DNA from 3 places in the Bacillus swezeyi genome. Region 1 is predicted to be linked to each of the others. Evidence: predicted binding sites of a transcription regulator. Region 1 holds the regulator's gene; each other region holds the start of a gene.
What was found. Region 1 encodes LexA, which represses DNA repair genes until DNA is damaged. Its sites were predicted from a motif close to CGAACATATGTTCG; they were not measured.

Region 1 (4,278 bases):
CACTTCAATTAATGTCGGCTGGTTTTCATTCTGCTTCGCTTTTTCAAGCGCTGCTGTAATTTCAGTGATGTTATTCCCGTCTTCTACATAGAGCACTTCCCAGTTCATTGCTTCAAAGCGCTGCTTCACGTTTTCAGAGAAAGAGCGGTCTAAATCTCCGTCAAGGGAAATATCATTGGAATCATAAAGCACGATTAAACGGCCGAGGTTTAGGTGGCCTGCAAGTGAAGCCGCTTCCGATGAGATTCCTTCCATTAAATCCCCGTCACCGCAAATACTGTATGTATAATGGTCAACGACACGATATTCGCTGCGATTGTAAGTTTCTGCAAGATGGCGTTCTGCAAGCGCCATTCCGACAGCCATTCCGATTCCTTGACCGAGCGGGCCTGTCGTCGCATCAACGCCAGGAGTATGTCCGAATTCAGGATGACCTGGTGTTTTGCTGCCCCATTGGCGGAAATTCTTTAGATCTTCCATCGATACATCATACCCGCTTAAATGAAGCATGCTGTACAGCAGCATTGAACCATGTCCGGCAGATAACACAAATCGGTCTCTGTTAAACCAGCTTGGGTTTTCAGGGTTTACATTCATCATTTTTGTCCAAAGCGAATAAGCCATCGGAGCAGCCCCCATCGGCATGCCTGGGTGGCCGGATTTTGCCTTTTCAATGGCGTCTATGGATAGTGTCCGTATCGTTGCGACAGATTTTAATTCAATCGTTTTCATTTTTATCCCCTTCCTGTATGTACTCTACTTTCTTATCATAAATCTACCCATCAGTTTTCACAACCATTTCAGCTCAGAAAGCGTCTGAAAAATGGTGGTTGATCTCGTTATGCTCCTTTTATTTCAATATTATACACAAAAAGGGAATACGATATTGACGTATTCCCTAAAATTAATGAAGGCGGCGGTTTTTTTCCTTTTTGAGCTTTTCCGGCGTCACATCATTGCCTTCCGGATCTACGATTGTCACATTTTTCAGCGTGTTTTTCATAGATGCGCGGACACCATTCAAATATTCCTGGCGCAGCTTCTGCTGTTCTGCTTTTTCTTCCTCCGTCAAAGAGCCGGTTTTTGATTTTTTCGCAAGCTCATTGATTCTGGCTATTTTTTCTTTGGAAATCATAATATGCTCCTTTGATTTGTTTATCATTCATACTACTAAATTCGCTCTCGTTTGACAACAAATGAATCCGGCTGGCTGCTCTTATACTCCTGATAGCGGCGGTGTACGGTAGCTTTCGATATGCTGTAGCCAAAGCCCCTTAAAACGGCTGCAATCTCTGCAAACGTCAGCTTGTTTTCCCTGAGCCGAATGATTTCTGAAAGCGGGGCTTCAATCCGCTCCCTCCCGTTTCCTTCATGTTGGTTTTTTAGATTCCTTTCCGGGCGGTAGCCGTTTTCGACCGCTTTCTTCATCCCTCTTTTAATCTTAAGATTATGTATTTTCCGCTGGTATTCTTCCACGATGCCGACGATTTCCAAAACCATTGAGTCGGCCTCGGAAAGTTCCAGCTGTCCCCTGTGTGCGAGTGTATAAATTCGAACCCCTTCTTTATATAAGCAGTGAAGGAGGGCTATTTTGGCGTTTCCTCTTCCAAGCCTTGTATCATCCTGGATCAATACAGCATCCACTTCTGATCTTTTTATTTCATCAAGCAAATCGAATACACCGTCCCGGTCCATTTCATATCCGCTCGCCTGTTCGGAAATGACTTTTACAACGGTCATGCCGTGTTCGGCTGCAAGTGATGCAAGCTCCTCTTCCTGCCGTTTTAAGGAGGTTTCCTGCTGCTCCTTCGTCGTGCTCACCCTGGTGTATATAATCGCGTTCATGGAAATCCCCTCATCCTTCTTACTCTACTTCTGCAAGCTGATATCGGTCAGAATGCTGCTTTGTTACCGGCAGAATCAGAACATCGCCGGGTTTGATGACAGATGTCGGCAGATCGTTTTTGTCGGCAACCCACTCAATGAATTTTTGCTTGTCAGCGGACTTGCCGCCCTCGATGTGGTCGGCAATCTCCCATAAAGTATCTCCTTCTTGAACTTCTATTTTAACATATTGCTTGCTTTCCTCCATCTTTCCGGCAAAAGACAAAAACAGAACACAGAAGCTGATCACAGCAGTAAACAGACTGACGAAAATCAATGATTCCCTATTCAAATCTATCACCCCAAACAGAATATTTGTTCGCTTTTTGTGCTTTCAGTATACATACGAACAAATGTTTCTGTCAATTGTTTTTTTCGAACCTATGTTTGTACTTCGAGGAAAAACATGCTATAATCTACCTAAAATCGACGTTTTGAGGTGCAGATCATGACGAAGCTATCAAAAAGACAACTTGATATATTGCGTTTCATTAAAGAAGAAGTGAAGCGCAAAGGCTACCCGCCTTCCGTCAGGGAAATCGGCGAAGCGGTCGGCCTGGCATCAAGTTCTACCGTACACGGCCACTTGGCAAGACTTGAGACAAAGGGGCTGATCAGAAGAGACCCGACGAAGCCGAGAGCGATCGAAATCCTGGATACCGAAGAAGAGATTCACATTCCGAAAAACCAGGTTGTCAACGTTCCCGTCATTGGAAAGGTAACGGCCGGGATGCCGATTACTGCCGTCGAAAATATCGAGGAGTACTTTCCGCTCCCTGACCGCCTGGCTCCGCCGGATGAACATGTTTTCATGCTCGAGATTATGGGGGAAAGCATGATTGATGCAGGGATACTGGATAAAGATTATGTAATTGTAAAGCAGCAGAGTACCGCAATCAATGGAGATATCGTCGTGGCCATGACCGAAGATGACGAAGCGACAGTCAAGCGGTTTTTCAAAGAAGAGACCCATATCCGCCTCCAGCCGGAAAATCCGACGATGGAGCCCATTATCCTGCAGAATGTGATCATTCTCGGCAAGGTGATCGGCGTTTTCCGAACCGTTCATTAATCATGGGGCTTACTCAGAACCGCCGGGAAACCGGCGGCTTTTTTTGATCAAAGCTATGTTAACTAATAATGTTGATTTTAAATATATAGCAGGATTTTTATGAAAAACCCTGCTATAACTACAACATTTAACTAATTATGTTCAACTATTGTGATTTGTTCCTGTTTTTATATTCATAAATATCCTGAATATTAAGTAAGAAAATCCAGAAAACCCTAATATCCCTATTAAAATCATTAGAGGGAATTGGTCTGAGAATATCATCCCTAAAACAAACAACATAAAACAAACCAACGCTCCTATAAGGTGAAATATTATATTTTTTTTATCCAAAGTGGTACCATCTCTTTTCTCGCTTGTTATTTTATAATTCATACGTTCTCAAAGAATAATAAGTTTTATTAATCGGAATTAAACAACAATCTACAAGCATTTAGTAGTAGATGCATTATCATTTCGATGACTAACAATATCTAAGAATTGAAACCAACTCAAATAATGGTCAAGGTATTTTGTTGCCACACCATTAAATCGTTGTATCCAACCTTCTAAACGACTGTGGTAATTATTAACATTTTGGATGTGATAAAGACCCTTGACACGCTCCGTTCTATCCGATTTAAACCGATAATGTTCTAATCCTTTGCTTTTGGCATAGGCAGAAAAAACCCTCCAGCGCAAAGCGTGTTGTCAAAAGTTAATTTAGAGCCAATAGCCTTATCTAATTGAGATTTGACAATCCGGCCTTTTCCAAGCACCCCGGAATAAGCGGCTTTTTGGCAGTCTCTTGCGATTAAAACACAAACTTGTTCGTGGCTAATACCACGAAACTTAGATGAACCTCCACGCTTACGAGGTTTGCGTCCTTCTATGTTTCTTTTACCTTTTTCAGAGTAAAGGAAATATGTTTTATCCATCTCTACAATCCCTGAAAATGTATCAAAGTCCATTTGTTTAATAGCAGACAATACTTTGTGTCTCCAATAAAATAGAGTGACATAATGAACATTACCAATAAGGTCTGCTGATTTTCGAAGAGAATAACCTTCTAACATACATTTAATGAAGTCTAACCATCTATCTGGCTTATGAGTACGGTATAGCGTAGTAGACATTACATCAGTAAATGTCTTTTTGCAATTTTTACAAGGTATCGTTGGCGTTCAACTTCTTTTAGTCCCATTTTCACTTTATACTTACCGAAACGCACAACTTGCTTAGAAGAGCAACGTACACAATTATAGCCATTTTTATTTTTCCGTTCTGTTACTTCTTGAAAAACAGGTCCACTGTTTGAAAAGGATGATAGAGAATTGATAAAG
Region 2 (4,278 bases), 870 kb from region 1:
CCGGAAAAGGCTCGTCATAAAAAACGTTATGTTTCATAAAATAATAAGGTTTAATCGTGAAGGAGGAATTGTTTTGAGCAAGCAACAGAAAAAAGTACTGCCTCCACAGCACCAGACCCAGCAGCCCGGTCTGGAATATTTGATGGATCCCCGCCCTGTTTTCGACAGGCCGAAATTGGAGAAAAAGCTGGCGGGGAAAACGGCGATTATTACGGGAGGAGACAGCGGAATCGGCCGGGCGGTGGCCGTTTTGTTTGCAAAGGAAGGCGCAAACGTGGTCATCGTTTATTTAAATGAGCACCGTGATGCAGAGGAGACAAAAGGATATGTGGAAAGAGAGGGGGTCCGGTGCTTGCTGATTGCCGGAGATATCGGGGACGAGGCTTTTTGCAATGAGGTGGTCAGCCGGACGAAGGAAGCATTTCCGAGCATCGATATTTTGGTCAATAATGCGGCTGAACAGCATCCGCAAAAAGGAATCGAAAAGATCACGAGCCACCAGCTGATCAGGACGTTTCAAACCAACATTTTTGCAATGTTTTATTTAACAAAAGCCGTCCTGCCTCATCTGAAAAAAGGCAGCTCGATTATCAATACGACGTCCATTACCGCATATGCCGGGAATGAAAGGCTGATCGATTATTCGTCGACAAAAGGAGCGATTACATCATTTACGCGTTCGCTTGCATTGTCGCTCGTTGATCAGGGCATCCGCGTCAACGGAGTGGCTCCTGGGCCGATTTGGACGCCTCTTATCCCTTCGACATTTACGGAGAGAGAAGTCGAGGTATTCGGTTCAACAACGCCGATGGGGCGTCCGGGGCAGCCGGTTGAAGTAGCGCCGAGCTACCTGTTTCTGGCCAGTGAAGATTCATCTTACATGACCGGCCAAGTGCTTCATGTCAATGGCGGGACGATCATTAATGGTTAAAAAGGCCGGGGCTCTATGCACTTGACCTTTTACCGCACATAAAAAAGCCAATCCTGTCGGGATTGGCCGTTATGCGTGCAATTTCATCGCAGTATATTCTGTTGAAAGCTCAAGGAAAGATTGTTTATCTCCTTTGTCTAATGCTTCATTGATCTTGTCACTCAGCATGTTCAAACGCCGTTTAAACAACGATTCATCAAGGACCATTTGAATGTAGATATCCATGATGGTTACATCAAGTTCTTTTACCTTTTGGGTGTTGCGGGACTTCATGAGCTCAGCGTACGACTTTTTCTCTTTCATAAAGATTCCCCCTGATGCCTTTTTTATAGTATATGGATTACGCACCAAAAAATCAATAAGTATTTATAATTTTTAGATAATTATTCAAAGAAGCTTGTTTATGAGAGTGAAAGTTTGTATATTTGGACAAAAAAACGCAATTTTGCCCGGATAAAAAATAAAAATGGAATTTTAAAAACATATTTTCAAATTAATTGGAAAAAATCCTGTCGTTTTGTAAAGGATAATGTTAGATTAATAGTATAAATTTACTAAATGGCTAGGAGGATCATGAAGATGAGTACAGAGGATATGACAAAGGATTCTTATGAAGTAAACAGTTCGACAATGGCCGTTCTGCCTCTGGGAGAGGGTGAAAAGCCCGCTTCAAAAATTCTTGAAACCGAAAGGACATTCCGGGTCAATATGAGGCCTTTTCAAATCATAGAAAGAAGCTGCCGCTATTTCGGTTCAAGCTATGCCGGAAGAAAAGCGGGCACATATGAAGTGATTAAAGTTTCCCATAAACCGCCGATTATGGTCGATCATTCAACCAATATTTTTCTTTTTCCCACATTCTCCTCAACGAGGCCTCAGTGCGGGTGGCTTTCCCATGCACATGTTCACGAATTTTGCGCGGCAAAATATGACAATACATTCGTCACTTTTGTAAATGGGGAAACATTAGAGCTGCCTGTATCCATCACATCTTTCGAAAATCAGGTTTACCGCACGGCGTGGCTGAGAACCAAATTTCTTGATCGGATCGAAGGCAGCGCCATGCAAAAGAAACAGGAATTTATGCTGTATCCGAAAGAAGACCGGAACCAGCTGATATATGAATTCATCCTCAGAGAGCTGAAAAAACGCTACTGATCAGGCTTTCGCCGCGAATAAATAGTGCTCTAAAAGGGCGGCGACCTGGTTGCGGATGCGGGGATTAAAGTAATTGTGCTCTTCTTCGTATCCTTCATATATAAAGGAATACATCGTAAACGCTTCGTCCCGGGACACTTCATGAACTTTGACTTTTCGTCTCCGTAAATCGTTTTTTACGTTGTATAAATCGCGCTGGGCAAGCTTCAACGCCTGCTCAATCAGGCGGAGATAAGGGTCTTTCAGCTTAAACGGACCTTGCTGGATGTTGCCGAGATCTTTATTTAAAATGCTGATGGTCATCGGAAGGTAAATAGCCTTTTCAATCGTGTCCCTGACATCTGAGGGAATTCTTGTCATGGCTTTTCTCCTCTTTTCTTTTCAGTGGTAAGGAACATTTGTTCTATTTGTATTTTACACGATAGGCCGTTCTTTTATCAAGAACCGGGAAAAAATGACTAAAAAGATCAGGTTGATTCAGACTAAGACAGAAACATCCGGAGACGGATGATTTAAAGTTTTTGCTTGAACGTGTAGAATAGAAGTAGACAACCGCCTGAGGAGAATAAATGTTGGAGCAATTATTCAGTTATTTTACAGAAGAGAATTTAACAGACTTTTTTCAGAGCTATCGGGCTTTTGGTCCTTTTGCAGCCATACTGCTGCCGTTCATTGAAGCACTGCTCCCATTTTTGCCGCTGATCGTGTTTGTGATCGCCAATGTGAATTCGTTCGGTTTGTGGCAGGGATTCATTTTCACTTGGATCGGAGCATCTGCGGGCTCGATAGCCGTCTTCCTTTTTATCCGCCATTTTGGCCAGCAAAAAGCTCTGGGGTTTATACGGAGGCATCAATCTGTGAAAAAGCTGATGATCTGGGTCGAAAAACGAGGCTTTGGTCCTTTGTTTCTGCTGCTTTGTTTTCCATTCACACCTTCTGCGGCAGTGAATGTTGTGGCAGGCCTTTCAAGAATCAGCCTACTGCCTTTTACACTTGCGGTGCTTTGCGGAAAGTTCGTCATGATTTTTATAGTAAGCTTTATCGGACATGACCTGATGGCGCTCTTCACACAGCCTTTAAGAACAGCCGGGGTCATTATCGTCATTTTGATTTTATGGTACGCCGGAAAACGGGTTGAACACCGTCTGAACGTGAAATTCAGCCAGAGAGAGAATGACTAGGGGGACATAGAAGTGAAAAAGCGTTTTTGGGTCATAGCCGGAGTACTTTTAATCATCATTGGAATTCAGGTGAAAAACGCCGTTTTTATTGAATATAAAGTGGAAGGAGTCAGCATGAATCCAACCTTTCAGGAGGGCAATGAGCTTTTGATCAATCGGTTCGCCCATCATTTTAAGACGATCGGCAGATTTGATATCGTGCTGTTTAAAGGGCCTGAAAAGGATATATTCATTAAACGGGTCATCGGACTTCCGGGTGAAACCCTCAGATATGAAGATGATCAGCTTTATATTGATGAAAAAAAAGTCAAAGAGCCTTATTTGGATGATTTAAAATCCGTGACAGCAGGGGGAGATCTGACCGGGGATTTTACATTGAAAGAAGTGACGGGGGAGGAGAAAGTTCCCGAAAATCACTATTTTGTCCTTGGAGATAACAGAATCCACAGCTTTGACAGCCGCCATTTCGGCTTTGTGTCGGATCAGGACATTGTCGGAATTGTGACGGAAAGAATCGATAAGAAGTGAGCAGGCGGCTCAAAAAGGGGAGGAAATGTCCACCCCTTTTTACAACCGTCCATCATTTCCAAGGGACTGCCTTGGGGCAAACACCCCAATAAGACGACTGAACAAAAGGCAGGAAGCTGGAAATAAAATTGAAAGCAAATGGCTGTAGGCAGAAAAAGCGGCTGGTTGATGTGAAAAAAGAAAAAGGCCATAAATCAAATAGTGGCGATGATATTTCGATCAGGCATAGCCTTCGTTGATTTAAAAGCTCCCTCAAAGGAATAAACTCCACATTGATAAATTAATCAAAATGGAATTGCTATTTTTAGATAAAAAGGTGAAATAGAGCCTTATTGTATAAAACGTTGATACATCATTCAGCATGGCAAACCCACCCCGCCGCCAAATCAGGCAAATAGAGAAGCCGAAAATATGAATAAAACTTTTAAACAACATAACTTCAAGGCTTGCTTTCGTTTATCTTACTTCAATTTAATGGCA
Region 3 (4,278 bases), 1.8 Mb from region 1:
ACTTCAGTTGAAAGCGTGGATGACATTAATGAGGACTGCGCGGAACTTTATTTCAATTACTTGATGGACAACCACAAACGCCTGGGCATCAATTTAACAGATATTAAACGCTCCATGCAGCTGATTGGAGATATTTTGGATGTCGAGGTCAATCATTATTTAAAGGATTTTTCGCTGTCGAATGTGACGCTTTGGATGAGTCAAGAAAAATAAACCTCACGTTTACCATACCCAAGCATTTTATTATTTGATAGAATAATAATAAAACGCACCAGCTTGCCTGAAGGTGCTGGCATTTGTCGTCACGAATGCGCATTTAAAAGCGCCCGGCGTTTTGCAAATGACGAAGATTCATGCGGCTGACGGCTCAGGCATCCCCGTCTGAACGCCGCTCTGACGTCTCCTCGCGTTAACGCCAAGACAAGCTGGGTTTCTAAAATATCCAACGTGAAAAGGCTGCCGCATGTTCGGCAGCATTGAATGATTGGCTGAGGCGGTGAACGTTTCCTTGTCAGTTGAAGAAAGCTTAATTGAACTTTTAAAAGGAGCCGGCTGGTTTTTTGTGCACCCGCTCTTCTACTTTATGATGGCCATGAGTCTGGCTTACGGCTATGCCCGGATCAAACGTGAAAGAAAAACTTTTCATACGCGCATTGAAGATATTTATGATGAATTCAAGTTTACATACTCAAAAGGGCTTTTGGCGGGAATTTTGCTGTCCATTGTTTCATTCGGCCTTGGGCTGTCTCTCCCGTTCGGAATGCTCATCTTAATAGCAGCGGTGACCGCAGCTGCCGCTTTAACCTTCAGACAGAGCCTGCTGTCGTCGGCTTATACGCTTGGCGTGAGCATCGTGATTGGTTTAAGCATAGATTACGCAGGTTCAGGTATGGCTGAGGCGTTTCTTCCGCAGCTGTCCCTCGCCAATTGGTCAGCCGCCGCCGTTTTGCTCGGGCTTCTTCTTTTTGCGGAAGGGATATTGGCTTACAAAACGGCTCACATCAGGACTTCCCCGGCAATTGTCATGAGCAGAAGGGGGCTTCCGATCGGACAGCAAATCGCGAGCCGCGTTTGGTTTCTGCCGTTGTTCATTCTCATTCCGGGACATGCAATCGAATCCTCTGTGCCTTGGTGGCCGGTTCTGTCTTTTAACGGAGGCGCCTTTCAATTGCTGTGGATTCCGTATTTTATCGGTTTCGGACAAAGGGTGCAGGGATCGCTTCCGAGCGAAAGCATCAAAATTACAGCGAGGCGCATAAGTGTTCTCGGGATCATGACGCTGTTGATTGCAGCCGGAAGCATATGGTGGACGCCGCTTGCAGCAGCAGCAGCAGCTGCCGCTGTGGCAGGCAGAGCCTTTTTAACATGGAAGCAGCGGGTGAACGACAATTCCGCTCCTTTCTATTTTTCAAAAAGAGATCAGGGGCTGATGGTGCTCGGCATCATTCCGAACACACCGGCTGCCGGTCTCGGCCTGCAGATCGGCGAAATTATTACGAAAGTAAACGGAATCCAAGTAAAGAATGAAGCCGATTTTTATGAAGCACTGCAAAAAAACGGCGCCTTCTTTAAGCTTGAAGTGGTCGGCTTGAACAATGAGATCCGATTTGAGCAAAGGGCTTCATACGAAGGGGAGCATCATGAGCTCGGAATCCTGTTTGTGAAAGATGAAGAACCGGCGCTTCAAGAAACTGCCGCATCTTCGGAATCTGATTAAGATGATTGTACAAAAAGCGTCTGGTTCAGGCGCTTTTTCTGTTGCCGGCCCTTGCCCGAAACGGCGAAACTTTTTGATTGTATTTTTCAAAGCGTTCAGATAGGATGGTTGATATATCTGCTTGAAGGAGAATGACATGATGAAAAAGGCTTTTCTCTCAGGGGTTGCCGTTTGTTTGATTAGTGTATTGATCTCGGTTGCAGCCGGGGATTGGGCATATCTTTACAAAATTTCCGGAGCTTGCGGCCTCGGTGCCATTCTTCTGTCGGCCTTGCTTTCAGGTGTGTTTGCCAGCGGAGGCCGATTCGGGGGAAATCATCACTCAGAAACAAAAGAACATAGAGACTCGAGCAGCAAAATGACGAATGGACTTGCCGTTTTTGGGCTGCCAAATCTGCTGGCTGCCGGAATCTCCTTCTTTTTCGCTTTTTAAAGAGGCCGTTTTCGAATAACACGGCTTTCAAATGGGTAACATAAAGAAGTGAGTGTTCAGGTTTGTCCGTTTCTTTGTTCTTTAATATAATCAAATAAGATCAAGAAACGTGAGGAGGGTTTTTGTGTTTACAAAAGCCGTTTTTGCACTAATTTTTCCTTTCTTGCTTGTCTTGTTTTTTACAAGGGTTACCTATAACCATTATGTCGGAATTGCGCTTACCGCTGCGTTATTGTTTGCTTCCTATTTAAAAGGTTATACGGAAACCTTTTTTATTGTAGGACTTGATATTGTTTCGCTTGTCGCCGGTGCGCTCTATGCAGCCAAAAAGGCGGGCGAAAAGAAGGAAGAATCATAGAAATCCCGTGGATAATTGCCGTGAAGCCCTGCTTTTGATAACAAAAAGGAGGGGTTTTTTGATAGATCGGAAAAAACGGATATGTAAAAAACACCAAAACCGAACTTTAGTTCGTATTTTTGTTTTGGATGTGTTAAAATAATAACAGGAAGATTTCGTAAAGAAACGGAGGCTTTTTTGTGAAAGACAGCTTTGAATTAGTCTCGAATTATCAGCCCCAGGGAGATCAGCCGAAAGCGATTGAACAGCTTGTGGAAGGCATTCGGGAAGGCAGAAAGCATCAGACACTTTTAGGTGCAACCGGTACGGGCAAAACGTTTACAATGTCAAACGTGATTCAGGAGGTCAATAAACCGACCCTTGTCATCGCCCATAACAAAACGCTTGCCGGACAGCTGTACAGTGAGTTTAAGGAGTTTTTCCCAAACAACGCAGTCGAGTATTTTGTAAGTTATTATGATTACTACCAGCCGGAGGCCTATGTTCCTCAGACTGATACGTTTATTGAAAAAGATGCCAGCATCAATGATGAAATAGATAAATTAAGGCACTCAGCCACATCCGCTCTGTTTGAACGCAAAGACGTCATCATCGTGGCGAGTGTCTCTTGTATATACGGTTTGGGTTCGCCGGAAGAATACAAAGAACTCGTACTTTCACTCAGAACGGAAATGGAAATTGAGCGCAATGAGCTCCTCAGAAAGCTCGTTGACATCCAATTTGCCCGAAATGACATCGATTTTCAGCGCGGCACATTCAGGGTGCGCGGCGATGTCGTCGAAATTTTTCCGGCTTCAAGGGATGAACACTGCATCCGCGTCGAGTTTTTTGGAGATGAAATCGAACGGATCAGAGAAGTGGACGCCCTCACAGGCGAGATTTTAGGGGAGCGTGACCATGTAGCGATTTTCCCTGCATCCCACTTCGTAACGCGCGAAGAGAAAATGAAAAAAGCGATCATGAATATTGAAGAAGAGCTCGAAGAACGTCTAAAGATTCTTCATGATGACGGCAAGCTTCTTGAAGCGCAGCGTCTGGAGCAGCGGACGAGATACGATCTGGAAATGATGCGGGAAATGGGATTTTGCTCAGGCATTGAAAACTATTCAAGACATTTGACGCTGCGGCAGGCAGGGGCGACTCCATATACCCTGCTCGATTATTTTCCGGATGACTTCTTGATGGTCATCGACGAGTCTCATGTCACCATTCCGCAGGTCAGGGGGATGTACAACGGAGACCAAGCCAGAAAACAGGTGCTCGTCGATCATGGATTCAGACTGCCTTCGGCTTTGGATAACCGGCCTTTGAGGTTTGAAGAGTTTGAAAAGCACATTCATAACATTGTATATGTGTCTGCCACACCCGGTCCTTATGAGCTTGATCATACCCCTGAAGTTGTTGAGCAGATCATCCGTCCGACCGGTCTGCTTGATCCAGTCATTGAGGTAAGGCCGATCGAAGGGCAGATCGATGACCTGATCGGTGAAATCAGGCAGAGAATCGAACGGAACGAGCGCGTCCTCGTCACTACTTTGACGAAAAAAATGTCCGAGGATTTGACGGATTATCTCAAGGAAGTCGGAATAAAGGTTACATATCTGCATTCCGAAATTAAAACGCTTGAACGGATCGAAATCATCCGCGACCTGCGCCTGGGCAAGCATGACGTTCTCATCGGCATCAACCTGCTGCGGGAAGGGCTCGACATCCCTGAAGTTTCACTTGTCGCGATATTGGATGCGGATAAAGAAGGCTTTCTCCGCTCTG

Region 2: the regulator LexA is predicted to act here: its motif matches at 2,481-2,494, upstream of RBH91_RS06100 (YhjD family protein).
Region 3: the regulator LexA is predicted to act here: its motif matches at 2,609-2,622, upstream of uvrB (excinuclease ABC subunit UvrB).

Annotation. Positions count from the first base shown of each region.
Region 1 is NZ_CP133085.1:2,145,824-2,150,101, reverse strand. Features, by position in the region: gene tkt (transketolase) at 1-732, opposite strand, end outside; gene RBH91_RS10805 (DUF896 domain-containing protein) at 905-1,135, opposite strand; gene RBH91_RS10800 (YneB family resolvase-like protein) at 1,171-1,845, opposite strand; gene yneA (cell division suppressor protein YneA) at 1,865-2,176, opposite strand; gene lexA (transcriptional repressor LexA) at 2,333-2,956, shown strand; partial or broken gene RBH91_RS10785 (IS1595 family transposase) at 3,321-4,278, opposite strand, start outside.
Region 2 is NZ_CP133085.1:1,271,482-1,275,759, forward strand. Features, by position in the region: gene RBH91_RS06085 (SDR family oxidoreductase) at 74-931, shown strand; gene RBH91_RS06090 (IDEAL domain-containing protein) at 1,001-1,234, opposite strand; gene RBH91_RS06095 (competence protein ComK) at 1,511-2,089, shown strand; gene RBH91_RS06100 (YhjD family protein) at 2,090-2,449, opposite strand; gene RBH91_RS06105 (TVP38/TMEM64 family protein) at 2,659-3,270, shown strand; gene lepB (signal peptidase I) at 3,283-3,798, shown strand; gene RBH91_RS06115 (S8 family peptidase) at 4,260-4,278, opposite strand, start outside.
Region 3 is NZ_CP133085.1:3,904,267-3,908,544, reverse strand. Features, by position in the region: gene swrA (swarming motility protein SwrAA) at 1-213, shown strand, start outside; gene RBH91_RS19600 (PDZ domain-containing protein) at 509-1,717, shown strand; gene RBH91_RS19595 (DUF5316 domain-containing protein) at 1,857-2,150, shown strand; gene RBH91_RS19590 (CsbA family protein) at 2,275-2,508, shown strand; gene uvrB (excinuclease ABC subunit UvrB) at 2,688-4,278, shown strand, end outside.